Regions from separate parts of the Nitratireductor sp. WH36-1 genome, predicted to be linked through region 2. Evidence: predicted binding sites of a transcription regulator. Region 2 holds the regulator's gene; the other holds the start of a gene.
What was found. Region 2 encodes PhoB, which activates phosphate uptake and scavenging genes when phosphate is short. Its sites were predicted from a motif close to TGTCATNNANCTGTCAT; they were not measured.
Positions count from the first base shown of each region.

Region 1: a site for PhoB is predicted at 6,822-6,838, ahead of phnC (phosphonate ABC transporter ATP-binding protein). Genes of this name have one in related genera too.

Region 1 is NZ_CM178970.1:3,844,519-3,853,088, forward strand. Features, by position in the region: gene AC4PTT_RS18325 (ligase-associated DNA damage response exonuclease) at 1-25, shown strand, start outside; gene AC4PTT_RS18330 (cisplatin damage response ATP-dependent DNA ligase) at 25-1,623, shown strand; gene AC4PTT_RS18335 (hypothetical protein) at 1,631-2,755, opposite strand; gene AC4PTT_RS18340 (aminotransferase class I/II-fold pyridoxal phosphate-dependent enzyme) at 2,910-4,052, shown strand; gene AC4PTT_RS18345 (NAD(P)H-dependent flavin oxidoreductase) at 4,190-5,146, shown strand; gene AC4PTT_RS18350 (MarR family winged helix-turn-helix transcriptional regulator) at 5,171-5,584, opposite strand; gene AC4PTT_RS18355 (cytochrome b) at 5,693-6,229, shown strand; gene AC4PTT_RS18360 (GFA family protein) at 6,281-6,688, opposite strand; gene phnC (phosphonate ABC transporter ATP-binding protein) at 6,941-7,783, shown strand; gene phnD (phosphonate ABC transporter substrate-binding protein) at 7,868-8,570, shown strand, end outside.
Region 2 is NZ_CM178970.1:585,185-593,754, reverse strand. Features, by position in the region: gene AC4PTT_RS02870 (Crp/Fnr family transcriptional regulator) at 1-610, opposite strand, end outside; gene AC4PTT_RS02865 (response regulator) at 765-1,154, shown strand; gene AC4PTT_RS02860 (sigma-70 family RNA polymerase sigma factor) at 1,219-1,770, opposite strand; gene AC4PTT_RS02855 (NepR family anti-sigma factor) at 1,776-1,982, opposite strand; gene AC4PTT_RS02850 (response regulator) at 2,185-2,979, shown strand; gene AC4PTT_RS02845 (DUF1328 domain-containing protein) at 3,112-3,279, shown strand; gene AC4PTT_RS02840 (hypothetical protein) at 3,368-3,709, shown strand; gene phoB (phosphate regulon transcriptional regulator PhoB) at 3,793-4,479, opposite strand; gene phoU (phosphate signaling complex protein PhoU) at 4,516-5,226, opposite strand; gene pstB (phosphate ABC transporter ATP-binding protein PstB) at 5,261-6,076, opposite strand; gene pstA (phosphate ABC transporter permease PstA) at 6,091-7,410, opposite strand; gene pstC (phosphate ABC transporter permease subunit PstC) at 7,407-8,570, opposite strand, start outside.

The DNA.
Region 1 (8,570 bases), 760 kb from region 2:
CGGCTATGAAGACGAGGCCGAGTGATGCAGCGTTTCGCCGATCTCCTCGACCGTCTCGTCCTCACACCGTCGCGCAATGGCAAGCTGCGGCTTCTGGCGGATTATTTCCGCAACGTGCCCGATCCCGACCGGGGCTACGCGCTGGCCGCACTCACGGGCGGTCTGGATTTTCCGGCGGTCAAACCCGCCATGCTGCGCACCCTGATTTCCGAGCGCATGGATGAGGTGCTTTTCGCCTATTCCTACGATTATGTGGGCGATCTCGCCGAAACCATTTCGCTGGTCTGGCCCGCCGCCCCCGACAGTGAGACCCCGCCGCCGGCGCTCTCCGAGATCGTCGAAACCCTCACACAGCTTGGTCGCGCCGAAGCGCCAACAGTCATCGCAGGCCTGCTCGACCGGCTCGACCCTTCCGCCCGTTTCGCGCTCATCAAACTGGCGACCGGGGGCCTGCGGATCGGCGTTTCGGCGCGTCTTGCCAAACAGGCGCTTGCCGCCTTTGGCGACAGGGATGTGGGCGAGATCGAAGAGCTCTGGCACGGACTCGAACCGCCCTATGAAACGCTTTTCGCCTGGCTTGAGGGCAAGGCCGAAAAGCCGGTCAGCGCCGCACGGGCGCTGTTCCGCCCGGTCATGCTCGCCCACCCGGTCGGCGAGGGCGATCTCGAAAAACTCGATCCGGGCGACTATGCCGCCGAGTGGAAATGGGACGGCATCCGCGTACAGGCTGCGGGCGAAGACGGTGTGAAACGGCTTTATTCGCGCACGGGCGACGATATTTCCGGCGCATTTCCCGATCTTTTGGCGGAATTCGATGCCGAAATGACGCTGGATGGAGAACTTCTGGTCGGAAATCCGGGCCTCAAAACCGGCACGTTTTCAGATCTGCAACAGCGCCTGAACCGCAAGACGGTCTCGAAGAAGATGCTCGCCGAATACCCCGTTTTTCTGCGCTGCTACGATCTTCTCCAGATAGGCGATGATGATCTGCGCGCCCTGCCCTTTGCCGAGCGGCGCGCCATTCTGCAAAGCGAACTGCCGGCGCTTTCAGAACACCGATTCGACCTGTCTCCCATGGTCGGCTTTTCAGGCTGGGAGGAGCTTGAGGAAAAGCGCCGCAATCCGCCGCATCCCGTGATCGAAGGGGTGATGCTGAAACGGCGCGATTCCGCCTATGTGCCGGGTCGTCCAAAGGGGCCGTGGTTCAAATGGAAGCGCGATCCGTTCACCGTCGATGCGGTCCTGATGTACGCCCAGCGCGGCCACGGAAAGCGGTCGAGCTATTATTCGGACTATACATTCGGCGTCTGGAGAGGCCCGGACGACGCACCCGAACTGGTGCCGGTCGGCAAGGCCTATTTCGGCTTTACCGATGAAGAACTGAAGCTGATCGACAAATATGTGCGCGACAACACGGTGGAGCGTTTCGGCCCCGTGCGCTCGGTGCGCGCAGAGCCCGGCCATGGCCTCGTTCTGGAAATCGCCTTTGAAGGGCTGAACCGCTCGACGCGCCACAAATCGGGCGTCGCCATGCGCTTTCCACGCATCTCGCGCCTGCGCTGGGACAAGCCGGCGGCCGAGGCCGACCGGCTGGAAACCCTTATGGCGCTCTTGGCGGACTAGCGGGCAGTCACTGCGTTGCGACCGCTGCCCGGATCGCGAAAATATCGAGCGCCTTGCCGCCGCCCGTCACATCGGGAACGATGGTGATGGCGCCGCCGCCATTGGGCCGCTCATCCGGCAGCGTGACCTCGAACAGATAGTCCGCCCGTGAGGGGCCAACCACATAGCGGGTGCGTCCGCAGCCGCCGAGCGCGCCGAAATTGCACGACAGCGAAAGCTGTGTCTCCTCGCCATCCTGCGAACGCGCCTCAATGCTGAAGATCGCGCTGCGGCCTGCCAGCGTTTCGAGAATGCCCTGCCCCACATCGAAGGTGACGCCGGCATTGCCCGCCGTGCTGATGCGCAGGAACACACGATCATCATTGCGCATGACATCCACATTGCCGCCATTGGACGCGGCGACCGTCGTCGGGTCGGTCGGATCGAACACGGTGATCCACTCGCCCGCAGCGCGGCTTGTGCCCGATGCGCCCTGCGTGCCCGTGGTCTCGTCGCTGCCCGTCGAGAACTCTTCTTCCTCAAGCGCCAGCGGCGGATTGGGAACGCTGGTGTCGCGTTCGGCGCTGGACATCAGGATGCCACTGGAAAACGTCCACCAGAGCCCCATGGCGACAAAGGCCACCAGGGTCGCCACGAGAAACAGCATGGCGTAGGGGCGGCGCTGCCTTGGCAGGGCCGCGCGAATGCGGCGCTTGGTTTCCGCATCCGACGGCTGGTCGGGTGCGGAAGGCCGGTCTGCGCGGTCGATCTGCGGCGTGAAGTCGCTTTCGGCGCGCCGCACTTGTGCGCGACGCGGCTCGGACGCCACTTGGGGCGCCACCTCGGGCGTCACCTGAGGCGAAGGCGCCTGACGCGGCGCGGGCCTCGGCTCCTGCCGCTGTGGCGCTTCGGGTTCCGGTGCGGCCGGGCGACGGGGCGCGGCTGCGGGAACGAATTCCGTTTCGATTTCGGTGATCGTCGCCTTCAGGTTCTCACGCCGGGCGAGTTTCGCCTCGTCCGAGAGATCCTCGCGTGCCTCAAGCGTACGCTCCAGCGCGGCAAACGCCGAGCGGTAGACCTTCTCACGAAAGGACCGCTTGTCTGCGTCGCCCTTTTCGAACGCCTTTCTTATGGCTTTTTCTATTGCGTCCAAGGCTGGCTGCCCTCTTTGCCTGCTTTGCCCCATGGTTAACCGTTGGTGAGTATGCAATCAACGGTGATAACAAGGTGTGAACAATCCATCGTTCCGGCGCGACGCGCGGAAAACGGTTCACAATCCGCTCAAAACAAGGCCGGAGGAGACTAAAATGCGGGATTTCGCGCTCGAAGTTCATTTTTCCCGCTGGGAGTTCAATGCCCGGCATCACATGACCGCTTCGGACATGGAGAGCATGACGCTCGGCGAACTGACGCAGATGGCAGGGCCGGCGGCGCGCGAACAGCTCGACAGTCTCTGGCTCGGCTACACGGAAACCTGGGGCGCGCCTGATCTGCGCGAGGCCATCGCCGCCACCTATGACGGACTTTCCGCCAGCAACATTCTCTGCTTCGCCGGGGCGGAGGAAGGCATCTACGCCGCCATGCGGGTGATGCTCACGCCCGACGACCACGCCATCGTCTCGGTGCCCAACTATCAGGCGGCCGAGACCGTGCCGCTCGGCCTGTGCGCCGTTACCGGCGTGCCGCTTCTGGAAGACGAGAACTGGCGGCTCGACCTCGACGCGGTGCGCGCCGCGATCCGCCCCAACACAAAGCTCATTTCCGTCAACCTGCCCAACAACCCGACCGGCGCGCTGATGCCGCAGGACGATTTTGCGGAACTGGTGGAGATCTGCCGCGCGCATAATCTCTATCTTTTCAGCGACGAGGTCTATCGGCTTCTGGAGCGCGACGAGAGCAAGCGCCTGCCGCAGGCCGCCGAGATCTATGAGAAAGGCATCTCGCTCAACGTGATGTCCAAGGCCTACGGCCTGCCGGGCCTGCGCATTGGCTGGATCGCCAGCCCGGACACGGCGCTCCTGCTGAAATTCGAGCGCTACAAGCACTACCTCTCGATCTGCAATTCCGCTCCCAGCGAGCGTCTGGCGGTGTTGGCGCTTTCGGTGAGCGACCGCATTCTTGAGCGAAACCGCGCGCTGATTGCCGAAAACCTGGAGAAGATGGACGCGTTCTTCGCCGACCATGCCGACCTGTTCGACTGGACACGGCCCGATGGCGGCTGCGTGGCCTATCCGCGTTACAGGGGCGCCGACGGCGTGGAAGCCTTCTGCCGCGATCTGGTCGAAGAGCAGGGCGTGCTGCTTCTGCCCGCCTCGGTCTATCACTCGGAGCTGATGGATGCGCCGGCCGGACGCTTCCGCATCGGCTTTGGCCGCCGGGGCATCGACGCGGGACTGACCGCGATGCGGGCCTTTCTCGAACGCCGTCACAACGGTGTTGCGGCCGGGTGAGGAGACGCCCGGCGCAAAAAATGCGACAAGGGTTCCCGGGACGCTTCGGGAGCCCGCAAGATCAAGGGTTCCCAACAAGGGGTGAGATGCTGTAGAAGTTTTGACGTTTACGAATACGTCAATTGAGGGGATAGCCAATGGCGCTTCCGGCCGTTTTCGACAAATTGCGTTTGCCCGTGGTCGGCGCGCCTCTGTTCATCATCTCGCATCCGCCGCTGGTGGTGGCGCAGTGCAAGGCTGGCGTGGTGGGCTCGTTTCCCGCGCTCAACGCCCGCCCCAAGGAGCAGCTCGACGAGTGGCTTTCGCAGATCACCGAAGAACTGGCTGCGCATGACGCACAGAACCCGGATCGTCCTTCCGCCCCCTTCGCGGTCAACCAGATCGTTCACCGGTCCAATGACCGGCTGGAGCATGACCTGAGGGTCTGCGTGGACCACAAGGTGCCAATCGTCATCACCTCGCTGGGCGCGGTCGAGGAAGTGAACCAGGCCGTCCACTCCTATGGCGGCATCGTGCTGCACGACATCATTCACGACCGCCATGCGCGCAAGGCCATCGAGAAGGGCGCTGACGGGCTGATCGCGGTTGCAACCGGGGCCGGCGGCCATGCAGGCACGCTCTCGCCCTTCGCGCTGGTGCAGGAAATCCGGCAGTGGTTCGACGGGCCGCTGCTTCTCTCGGGCGCCATCGCCAATGGCGGCGCGGTTCTGGGCGCTCAGGCCATGGGCGCGGACCTCGCCTATATCGGCTCGCCCTTCATCGCCACCCATGAGGCGCGCGCCAGCGACGACTACAAGGAGATGATCGTCTCTTCGCGCGCAGCCGACATCGTCTATTCCAACCTGTTCACCGGCGTGCACGGCAACTATCTGAAGGGGTCCATCGTCAACGCCGGCATGGATCCCGACAACCTGCCGGAAGCCGACCCCTCGAAGATGAATTTCGCCAGCGCCGACGCAAAGGCCTGGCGCGACATCTGGGGCAGCGGACAGGGTGTCGGCGCGGTGAGCGAGATCACCGGCGCAGGCGCGCTGGTGGACCGGCTTGCGGCAGAATATGCCGCCGCAAAGGACCGGCTCTGCACACCGCGCTGAGACCAGATCCTGATCTTGGAGAGATCACCCCTCGTCGCTCAGACTGTCCTGTAGCGACGAGACGATCTTCTCGAGCAACGCCAGATAGTGCGCGCGCTCCGCATCGGTGAGGGTTTCGAGCGCAAGGCCGTTCACGGCACCAACCGCCTGCCTGACACGCACCGCCTTTTCCATCGCATCCGGGGTCAACCCGATCAGCCGGCTGCGCCGGTCTTCCGGGTCGGCCCGTCTCTCGATCAGACCATCGCGCTCCATGCGCAACAGCGTTGCCGCCATGGTCGGCTGCTCAATGCCGGCGCTTTTCGTGAGCGCCTTCTGCGATAGCCAGGCTCCCTCACCCAGCGCGAAGAACACCGGCAGCATGCCGCTGGTCACGCCGATGTCCCTCAAATTGCGGTCGATGGCGCGCGCGAAAAGCCGCGCCGCCCAGTTCGTCATATAGCCTGCAGATCGTTCACGCCTGAAAGTCATTTATATAGCTTGCTATTCATTTATATTGCATGCTATGTATATTGCATCGACGGTATCCCCGCAAGGAGAAGGACCATGCGCTGGAAAAGCACTGATGACCGCTATGGAGCGGTTGCGATTGCCATTCACTGGACGACGGCCGTGGCCATTGTCGGCATTCTGGCCTCCGGTTTTCAGGCGGCAGACGCGATGGAGGCGGCAGACAGGCTCGTGCTTCTGCGCATCCATGCCACGCTTGGCATCTTCGTTGTGCTTTTGACGCTGATGCGGATCGGCTGGTGGTGGCTGGGCGATGCCAAACCGGCCGATGCCGCCGGCACGCCGCGCTGGCAGGCGCGAGCCGCGCATATCGTGCACGGCCTGCTTTACGTGATCATTCTTGGCATGGGAGCCAGCGGCATCGGCATGCTGGCGCTCTCCGGCGCGGGCGCGACCCTTTTTGCAGGCGCCACGACGCCGCTGCCGGACTTCACCACCTATCTGCCGCGCGCGCCGCATGGTCTGGGAAGCCGGCTTCTGATCGCGCTTCTGGCATTCCACACCGCCGCCGCGCTCTACCACCATTTCGTCATGCGCGACGGGCTTCTTGGGCGCATGGGGCTGGGGCGCTAACGCCCCGCTCACACGCCGCCGGCCAGAACGCACCGGCAATGGCAAAGGCGTTTAACCCGGCAGGCCCTCCAGCCGGGTTACCTCATCCAGCCCGTCATCCCAGTTGGCGCGGCTGGAAAGACAGATATGCGCGTTCGGGCGAATGTCGACCGGTGTGTCGAGGCTGCCCGCAGGCACGACGAGAAGTGCGCCATCCATCTGGATGCCTGGAACTGCCGAGCCGCATTCGCTGCAGAAGCTTTTTTCATGCCGGCTTTCGGGCACCCGGTAAGTCTTGATCCGGTCTTCTCCCGACAGCCAGGTGATCTTCGCCACGGTGGAGAAAAGATTGGCCGCATGCGCCGACCCGGTATCCTTGCGGCAACGGGAGCAGTGACAAAGAAAGAAGCTCTCGAACGGGCCGGAAATCTGAAATTTGACTGCCCCGCACTGGCAGGAACCCTCGTTCTTCTGGGTCATATACTCTCTCATCTCTTTTTGAAGCGGCCGTGTCTCTATCACAAAGCGCCCGTGCGCGCATCCAGATGCACGCCGACCGCATGAGCGGCCATCGCCCCAGGGCGGCTCCGGCGCTTCAATCGCTGCTGTGCGCTGTCAGAAAACCGTCATCTCATCGACATGCAGGTTTCATCCGCGCCCGTTAGGCGAATGACCAACAAGGGCGACAAGCCCACGGAAGAGCCGCAACAAGGCGCTTAACGGGAAGAGCACATGCTTGAAATTCGTCAGGTCACCCGTCGTTTCGGGCCAAACACGGCCGTGCGCGACGTGGAACTGAAAATCGAACAGGGCCAGATGGTCGGTGTCATCGGTCGCTCAGGCGCTGGCAAATCGACGCTTCTGCGCATGATCAACCGCCTGATCGATCCGTCCGAAGGGTCGATCTTCTTTCAGGGCAAGGAAGTCTCGGCGCTGAAAGGCGCGGAACTGCGTCGCTGGCAGCGCGACTGCGCGATGATCTTCCAGCAGTTCAACCTGGTGCCGCGCCTCGACGTGCTCACCAATGTTCTGCTTGGCAGGCTCAACCACCGCTCCACGGTGCTCAACCTGCTCAACATGTTCACGCGGGAAGAGCGCATTCAGGCGATTGCAGCGCTTGAGCGCCTCGACATCGCCCAGACGGCGCTGCAGCGCGCCGGCACGCTTTCCGGTGGTCAGCAGCAGCGTGTGGCGATTGCCCGTGCGCTCATGCAGGAGCCGAAGGTGATCCTCGCAGACGAGCCGATCGCTTCGCTCGATCCGCTCAACGCCAAAGTGGTGATGGATTCACTCGCCGACATCAACGCCCGCGAAGGCATCACCGTCATCACCAATCTGCACACGCTCGACACGGCGCGCGCCTATTGCAACCGCATCGTCGGCATGGCCAAGGGCGCGGTGGTTTTCGACGGCCCGCCCGAGGCGCTGACCAGCGAAGCGGTGCGCACCATTTATGGCGGCGAGGAAGGCGCGGAACTTTCCGAAGCCATCACCTCCACCAGCATCAATGTTCCGGCTCCGCAGCCGGCAAGGAAATCGACCGGTCAGGCTCAACCGGCGCTCGCCGCCGTCTGATCCACGGGATCGTCTCGCCCGCGTAACGGGCTCCACCTGCTTGAAACCCCGCCGGCAAGGCCGGCACCCAAATGGAGAGACATCATGTTCAAGAAAGCTCTTATGGGCGCCGTTGCGCTCACCGCGATTATGGTTGGCGGCGCACAGGCCGAAGATCTGAAAGAGTTCCGCATCGGCATTCTCGGCGGCGAAAACGAAGCCGACCGCCTGCGCAATTTCTCCTGCATCGTCGACAAGCTCCCCGAGGTTCTGGGCGTCGAGAAGGTCGCCCTGTTCCCGGCTGCCGACTATGACGGCGTGATCCAGGGCCTGCTCGGCGGCACGCTCGACTATGCCGAGCTCGGCGCCTCGGGCTATGCAAAGGTCTATCTGGAAGATCCGGAGGCCGTTGAGCCGATCCTCACCACGGTGCAGACCGACGGTTCGACCGGCTATCACTCGATCATGGTGGCCCGCAAGGATTCCGGCATCGCAACGCTGGAAGACATGAAGGGCAAGAAGCTCGGCTTCGCCGATCCGGACTCCACCTCCGGCTACCTCGTTCCTGCTGTCACGCTGCCCAAGGCAGTCAACGCTTCGGTTGAAGAGTTCTTTGGCGAGACCGGCTTCGGCGGCGGCCACGAGAACCTGGTTCTTGAAGTCGTGAAGGGCACGTTCGACGCCGGCACGACCTGGGCATCGGGCGTTGGCGAGTTCTCCGACGGCTACACCTCCGGCAACCTGCACAAGATGGTCGAGAAGGGCATTCTCGACATGGACGATCTGGTTGAGCTCTGGAAGTCCCCGC
Region 2 (8,570 bases):
TGTGCACAAGAGAAATGCCCAGCGTGTCGGCCACGTGCTGCTGGGTCAGGGCAAGCGTCCCGTTCCTCGAGAGCCCGCTTTGCCGCGCGCGGTCCAGAATGAAGACAAGCAGATAGGCGACTTTCTCCAGCGCCGTTCGCCGGCCAACAGTCAGGAGATGGTCGTCGAGCATGCATTCCTCACGCGAAGCGATCCAGGTGATGTCGTAGGCGAGTTCGGGAAACTTCTTGTAGAGCGAAAACAGCTCGGCCTTCTCGAACACGCATAAGGACATCTGCGAGAGCGCCTCGACCGAGTGCTTCATCTCGCCCATCAGACTGCCCTGCAGCCCTACGAGATCGCCCGGCATCACATAATTGACGATCTGGCGACGTCCGTCTTCCAGGAGCTTGTAGCGAAAGCCCCAGCCGGAAAGTACCGTATAGAGATGCGGATTGTGCGCGCCTTCCACTAAAACGGTCGCCCCCTTCTTCACTGCCAGATCGCCCTTCTTGAAACGACCGACGAACTCCAGTTCATCCCCCTCGAAATCGCGAAAGACCTCGCGCTTTCTCAAGGGACATTGCTGGCAGGGCAGACTCTTGTGGGTGAATTCCTGTTCTTTTGTCACTGACTGGCCCCCGGTTCATTGCTGAATAGGAAAGCCGCATCCAGTGCGAGCGGTTCCCGCAAATCGTACAGACACGTCTTTTTTTAATGACAATCTACACGGGTAATGAGATGGCAAAGAGGAACGAATTCTCTGGCGTCGGAAGGATGTCTGCTTGAAGAAACCTCTGGAGGGCGCCCGCGTCCTGCTCGTCGAAGACGAAGCCATGATCGCCATGAGCATCGAAGAACTGTGCAAGGAGCACGGCGCAACGGACGTGTTCACTGTCGGCACCTTCGATGATCTGGGACCCGACGTTCTGGAAAGCCGGGGAATTTCGACAGCGATCCTCGACATCAAGCTGTCCGACAACTGGACAGACGAGTTCGCCCGCCTGCTTCAGGCGCGGCGCATCCCCTTCATCTTCGCCACCGGCTACGCCTCAAGCCACCAGGTGTTCGAGGCGTTCGGTGGTATCAGGATCGTTGAAAAGCCCTACAGGGACAGCGACCTTATCGACGCGCTGTCCCAGGCGATTGTCGGCTCAAGCGCCGGGAAGGACTGAGAGCGGTCAGACCCGATTGCCCTATGTGCGCCCCAAGGGACGCACGGCAATCCTGGCTCAGGACCTAGGCGATGAAGGCCGTATTGGTGATCTGGGTCGAGATGGCGTCCGGCCCGAAATCGCCCTCACCTGAAATCTCGAGGATTTCCTGCAGGCGCGTTCTGGCGCGGCTCACGCGGCTCTTGATCGTGCCGACCGCGCAATCGCAGATCTCCGCCGCTTCCTCATAGGAAAAGCCGGACGCGCCGATCAGGATGATCGCTTCACGCTGGTCTTCGGGCAATTGCTCGAGAGCGCGCCGGAAGTCCTTCAGATCGACCGAACCCTCCTGCGCCGGGTGCACCGACAGACGTCCGGTGATCGCACCGTCCGCATCTTCGACCTCGCGCTTGCGCTTGCGCATCTGCGAGTAGAACTCGTTGCGAAGGATGGTGAAGAGCCAGGCTTTCAGATTGGTGCCCGGCTGATAGCTGTTCTGTTTGTCCCACGCCTTGACCAGCGATTCCTGCACGAGATCGTCCGCCCGGTCCGCACTTTTTGAAAGCGAAACGGCGAAGGCGCGCAGGCTTGGCACAGCGGCCAGTAGATCGTCACGAAAGCCCGGATAAACACTCATATATATCAGTCCTTGTTTCCGGCCGTTTCAGCGCCGCTTTTCTGCTCAAGCTGATTGAGAAGGTCGCTGAACCGATCCGGAATATCTTCCGTTACCAGGTCGTCGTAATATTGCCTGAGCTTGCGTCCGATCTCTGAGTTTGCGCCGAGCGGGTCTTCATCCTTGCCGCGCCGGGTCAAGCTTCCTCGGGTGTTTGGTTTGCCGTAATTCATGCCCTGTCTTTTTCCATCAAATCTGGTCTCCCAATGACCCGAAACCGTCCGCATCGCCCGGGCCACAACTGTCTCGTCTGCTTTCAAACGCCATTGAGCGGAATTCGTTCCCTCCGACGGGAACATTTTCGCATATGGGGCGTTTCACCCGTCACAAATGCACTAATTCTCATTGCCATGTCTTGAGGGAGACTTGAAATCCATGACCCTGTCAGCGCGTATCGCTCCGCACCTTCCTTACCTGCGGCGCTTTTCCCGGGCCGTTTCCGGCTCCCAGTCCAGCGGTGACGCACTGGTGGCTGCGACGCTTGAAGCGTTGATCGCCGATACGAGCATCTTTCCCGAGGCATCGACCGACAAGATCGCCCTCTTCAGGCTCTTCACATCGCTGTTTGAAACGCTGGACGTTCCGGTCCCCGAAGGCACGCCGAGCTCGGCATGGGAAAAGCGGGCCATGAGCAACCTTTCTTCGCTCGCGCCCCGTCCGCGTCAGGCCTTCCTGCTGGTGGCCGTAGAGAATTTCCGGCCGGAAGAGGCTGCGGAAATTCTCGAGACGGATATGAAAGGCATCAACACGATGCTGCGCGAAGCCAGCGAGGAGATTTCCCGTCAGGTGGCGACAGACATCCTCATCATCGAGGACGAGCCCCTGATCGCCATGGACATCGAGGAGATGGTCGAAAGCCTCGGGCATCGCGTGGTCGGCACGGCCCGCACCCACAAGCAGGCGGTCGAAATGTTTGCCAAGACGCAGCCGAAAATGGTGCTGGCCGACATTCAGCTTGCCGATGGCAGTTCAGGCCTTGATGCGGTGAACGAGATCCTCGACGCGGCCACCGTGCCGGTCATCTTCATCACCGCCTTCCCCGAGCGGCTTCTGACGGGCGAGCGCCCGGAACCGACCTTCCTTGTGACCAAGCCGTTCAGCCCGGAAATGGTCAAGGCGCTCATCAGCCAGGCGCTCTTCTTCGATCAGCAGGCGCACGCGGCGGCCTGACAGGCCCCCGCTTCTTCACGCGTTTCTCAAAAAAGCCGCCTCCGGGCGGCTTTTCTTTTGCCCAAAATCTCTCCGGCGGAACCAAATCCGAATGCCAGACGTTTAACCGGCATAACTAAACGGAGAGACAGAATGCTATACTGGGCCCTGATATTCCTTGTCGTCGCGATCATCGCCGGCGCACTCGGTTTCGGCGGAATTGCCGGCGCTTCGGCAGGCATTGCGCAGATCCTCTTCTACATCTTCCTCGCCCTGCTCGCGATCTCGCTGATCATGGGCCTTCTGAAACGCGGTCGCTAAACGGCGACGCACACATAAACGAATGCGGCATAAGCGAACCGGACCATCCATGGCTTCCGTTTCGTGAAGACAATGAAAGGAGAAAGCCATGGAACACATCGCTGCACTTCTTTTGATTGTCGGCTGCTCAGGCAATGTGGGGGCCGGCGACACGCGCGAATGCCAGGAACTGCCCGCCCCCACCCCGGTCTACGAGACGTTTGAGGAGTGCGAGGCGGAGAAGCCGGTTGCAATGCGCGAGCTGGAAACCGAAGCGCCGCAGGTTCTCGCCACCTGCGTCTATGTGGATCCCGCACTCGTCTATGACGATGCGATCCTGGAGTGGGACATCACCAGCAATGGCGAGCTGACCGCTTCCATCGAGCCGGTGACGAGCTTTGCCGTGGCGCAGAACGAGCATGCCCGCCCCGGACACGCCGCCACGAAATAACGGGCCACGAAATAACGGCGAAGAGCTTCAACGAAAAAGCCCCGGTCGAACCGGGGCTTTTTTTAATGGCTGTATCGCGTTTGTCAGGCTTCGCGGATCGCATAGCCCGCGCCGCGAATGGTGCGGATCACATCGGGCAGACGCCCGTGGTTCACGGCCTTGCGCAAACGCCCCACATGCACGTCCACGGTGCGCTCGTCGATATAGATCGTCTCGCCCCAGACATTGTCGAGCAGCTGGCTTCGCGAGAAGACGCGGCCGGGATGCTGCATCATGAATTCCAGAAGGCGGAACTCTGTCGGTCCGAGACGGATCTCGTTCTTGCGGCGATAGACACGGTGCGATTCACGGTCGAGCACGATGTCCCCGACCGAAAGAACCGTCGAGAGCACTTCCGGCTTCGCGCGCCGCAGAAGCGCGCGAACACGCGCCACGAATTCCGGCGTCGAGAAAGGCTTCACCAGATAGTCGTCCGCGCCGGTTGAAAGGCCGCGCACGCGGTCGCTTTCCTCGCCACGGGCGGTGAGCATGATGATCGGCAGGCGCTCCGTTTCGGGGCGCATGCGCAGCCGGCGGCACAGCTCGATGCCGGAAACGGCCGGAACCATCCAGTCCAGAACGAGCAGATCGGGTACGTTTTCCTGCAGGCGCACTTCGGCTTCATCGCCGCGAGAGATCATCTCGACCTGATAGCCTTCGGCTTCCAGATTGTACTTGAGCAAGACGCAAAGCGGTTCGTCGTCTTCAACGACCATGACCTTGGGGGCAATCATGGCAGGCATTCTCCTCGGGCAGTCTACGGCCGGTTAGACATCGGATTCGACCGTCATCTGTGTTTCGTCAAGCTTCGGCCGCTGGACCGGAAGCTGGGACCCCGTCACCACATAATAGGCATTTTCGGCGATATTGGTCACATGGTCGCCGATACGCTCAAGATTTTTCGCACAGAACAGGAGGTGCGTGCAGGCCGTGATGTTGCGCGGGTCTTCCATCATGTAGGTGAGGAGTTCGCGGAAAACCGACGTGTACTGAATGTCGATTTCCTCATCCTCGTCGCGCAGCCGGATTAACGCCTCGGCATTGCGCGCCACATAGTGCTCGACCACCGAATTGACCTGTTTCAGCACGAGGCCGGCCATCGCGTCGATGGAATGCGCAAGCGTGCGCGGCGTGGCGCTTTCGCCCACGGCGCCGACGCGCTTGGCAATGTTCTTGGCCAGATCGCCGATGCGCTCGAGATCAGCCGCCATGCGGATGGCGCCCACGACGCTGCGCAGATCCTGCGCCATCGGCTGGCGCTTTGCGATGAGCGTGATGGCGCGCTCATCAAGGTCGCGCTGCTTGGCGTCCATGATCGTGTCATCGGAGATGATGCGCTGTGCAAGCGCCGTATCGGAGTGCAGTAGCGCCCTGGTGGAAGCGCGCGTCATCTCGCCGGAGAGATCGCCCATGTCGCGGATGAGGCGGTCGATTTCACCGAGTTCCTCATCGAAGGAGCTGACTGTGTGCTCGCCCATGGTCTGGTTCCTTATCTGTGCGTTTGCCGCGCCGTCAGCCGAAGCGTCCGGTGATGTAATCCTGGGTGCGCTTGTCATCCGGATTGGTGAACATCTTGTCCGTCGGGCCTTCCTCGACCAGATTGCCGAGGTGGAACATGGCCGTGCGCTGCGAGACGCGGGCCGCCTGCTGCATGGAGTGCGTGACGATCACGATCGTGTAGTTCTCGCGCAGCTCGTCAATCAGCTCTTCCACCTTGGCGGTGGCGATGGGATCAAGCGCCGAGCAGGGCTCGTCCATCAGGATCACTTCCGGCGACACGGCAATGGCGCGCGCGATGCATAAGCGCTGCTGTTGACCACCGGAAAGACCGGTGCCGGGCTCATGCAGGCGGTCCTTCACCTCATTGAAGAGGCCAGCCTTCTGGAGGCTCGCTTCCACGACCTCGTCGAATTCCGACTTCTTCGTCGCCAGACCGTGAATGCGCGGACCGTAGGCGATGTTCTCGTAGATCGACTTGGGGAACGGATTGGGCTTCTGGAAGACCATGCCGACCCGGGCGCGCAGCTCCACCACATCGATGCGGGGATCGTAGATATCCTCGCCATCGAGCGTGATCTTGCCGGTGATCCGGGCAATGTCGATCGTGTCGTTCATGCGGTTCAGGCAGCGCAGGAACGTGGATTTGCCACAGCCCGAGGGGCCGATCAGCGCGGTCACCTGGTTTTCGCGCACGTCGAGATTGACGCCGAACAGCGCCTGTTTCTCGCCGTAGAAGACGCAGACGTCTTCACCGCGCATCTTGAGGGTGTCCGAGTTCTGGCTCGCATCCAGTGCTTCTTCAACAGCAGCATCAGTGAGCATGTTCATGTCCTTCCACTCCGTTACCAGCGACGCTCGACGCGCCGCCGCAGAATAATGGCGGTAATGTTCATCACGGCGAGGAACAGCAACAACACCATGATAGCGCCCGAGGTGCGCTCGACAAACGCGCGTTCGGCCTCGTTCGCCCACATGTAGATCTGAACCGGCAGCGCCGTAGCGGGATCGAGCGGCGTGGTCGGGTAATCAGCCACGAAGGCCACCATGCCGATCAGAAGCAGCGGTGCGGTTTCGCCAAGCGCCTGCGCCAGACCGATGATCGTGCCCGTGAGAATGCCGGGCGCGGCCAGCGGCAGCACATGGTGAAACACCGTCTGGGTGCGCGAAGCGCCGAGGCCGAGAGCTGCCGCACGGATGGAGGGTGGCACGGCCCGCAGCGCTGCGCGCGTTGCGATGATGATCGTCGGCAGGGTCATCAGCGTCAGCACGAGGCCGCCCACCAGAGAGGCGGAGCGCGGCAGATGCATGAAGTTGATGAACACGGCCAGGCCCAGAAGACCGAAGACGATGGACGGCACGGCCGCCAGATTGTTGATGTTGACCTCGATAAGATCGGTCAGCTTGTTCTGCGGTGCGAACTCTTCAAGATAGATCGAAGCGGCAACGCCAATGGGCAGCGCCAGAAGCAGCACGATCATCATCATGTAGAGCGAACCGACGATGGCCACGCCCATGCCGGCCGTTTCAGGACGGCTTGATGCGCCACGGATGAAGAGACCGGTGTTGAAGCGCTGCTCCAGAACCCCGTCCGCTTCCATCGTGCGGATCCATGTGAGCTGCTGGTCGGAAACCTTGCGGCGGCTTTCGTCCACCTCGAGATTGACCTGCCCCTTCACGGCGGAATCGACATCGCCGCTCGCCAGCACCCACACATTCCGTGTCGTGCCGATGATCGCGGGATCGGACACCACCATGTCGCGCAGCTGCGTGCGCACGCCATTGGAGATGAGCCCGCCCACTTCGCGAACCAGCTTGCGGTTTTCAGGATCAACCCCGAGTTTGGCCACCAGAGCTTCGGTCGCGAGCTTGGGATAGTTTGCCGTCAGAAGCTTGTTCGGATCAGTCGCGCGCTCGCCTTTCGGGTCGATCACGCTCTCGGCGAAGTTGACGTCCAGATTGATCGAGGTCTGCCAGAAGGCGGTATAGCCATTGGAAACCACCGACCAGAGGAGCGCAGCCAGAAAGAAGATGCCGACAGCGATGGCCACGATGCCGTACATCCGGAAGCGCTGCTCTGCCGCATAACGCTTCTTGATGCCGATGTCGCGCCGCGCGGCGGCTGCGCGGGGGGCATTGCCCCCTTTGTAGACAGCGTCGCTCATTCGTATTGCTCCCGGTATTTGCGCACGATGTAGAGCGCGAAGACATTCATGCCGAGCGTGAGCACGAACAGGGTCATGCCCAGTGCGAAGGCCACCAGCGTCTGCGGAGAGGTGAACTCCAGGTCGCCGGTAAGCTGGTTGACGATCTTGACGGTGATCGTCGTCATCGCTTCGAACGGGTTGAGCGTGAGATTTGCGGCAACGCCGGCGGCCAGAACCACGATCATGGTCTCGCCAATGGCGCGTGACGCCGTAAGCAGAAGCGCACCGACAATGCCCGGCAGAGCCGCCGGCAGGATGACGCGCTTGATCGTCTCGGACCGCGTTGCGCCAAGGCCGAGCGAACCGTCGCGCATGGCGCGCGGAACGGCGGTGATGATGTCATCGGAAAGCGAGGACACGAACGGGATGAGCATGATGCCCATCACGAGGCCGGCCGTCAGAACGCTCTGCGCCTGAATGAAGCCCGGACCGCCGGCAATCGCCGCGCTGATGTCGCGCAGGAACGGGCCGACCGTGACCATGGCGAAGAAGCCGTAGACGATGGTCGGGATGCCGGCCAGAACCTCAAGCAGCGGCTTGACCACCGAACGCACCCGCTTGGACGCATATTCGGCCATGTAAATCGCCGCCATGAGACCGACGGGCACGGCAAACAGCATGGCCACGAAGGCGATGTAGACCGTGCCGGCAAGAAGCGGGATGAGGCCGAACTGGCCTTCCTGCGCCTCTGCGCCTGCGGCCGCAAAGCGCGGGTCCCAGACCGTTCCGAGGAAGAAGTTGCTCAGCGAAACCGAGCGGAAGAAATGGATCGTCTCGAACAGCATCGAGAACACGATGCCCACCGTCGTCAAAATGGCGATGGTGGATGCAGCCAGAAGGCCCCAGGTAATGACGCGCTCGACATTGTTGCGGGCGCGGCTGCGCGGGCGAACGCTTCTCAGGCCGAGATAGGCGCCACCCAGTGCGATGAGGATCGCCAGCACGGTGCCGATCATCGCCGCATTGTCCTGCATCGCATTCAGATCGAGCGCGATGGGGATCATGTAGTCCTGCGTGTCGGAGGCAAGCGCCACGCCGCGTTCGGCAAGGATCGGACGCAGGTCTTCAAAGCTCTGCGGCACCTGGGCGAAAGCGGGGTCGCCTTCAATCCGGCGCAG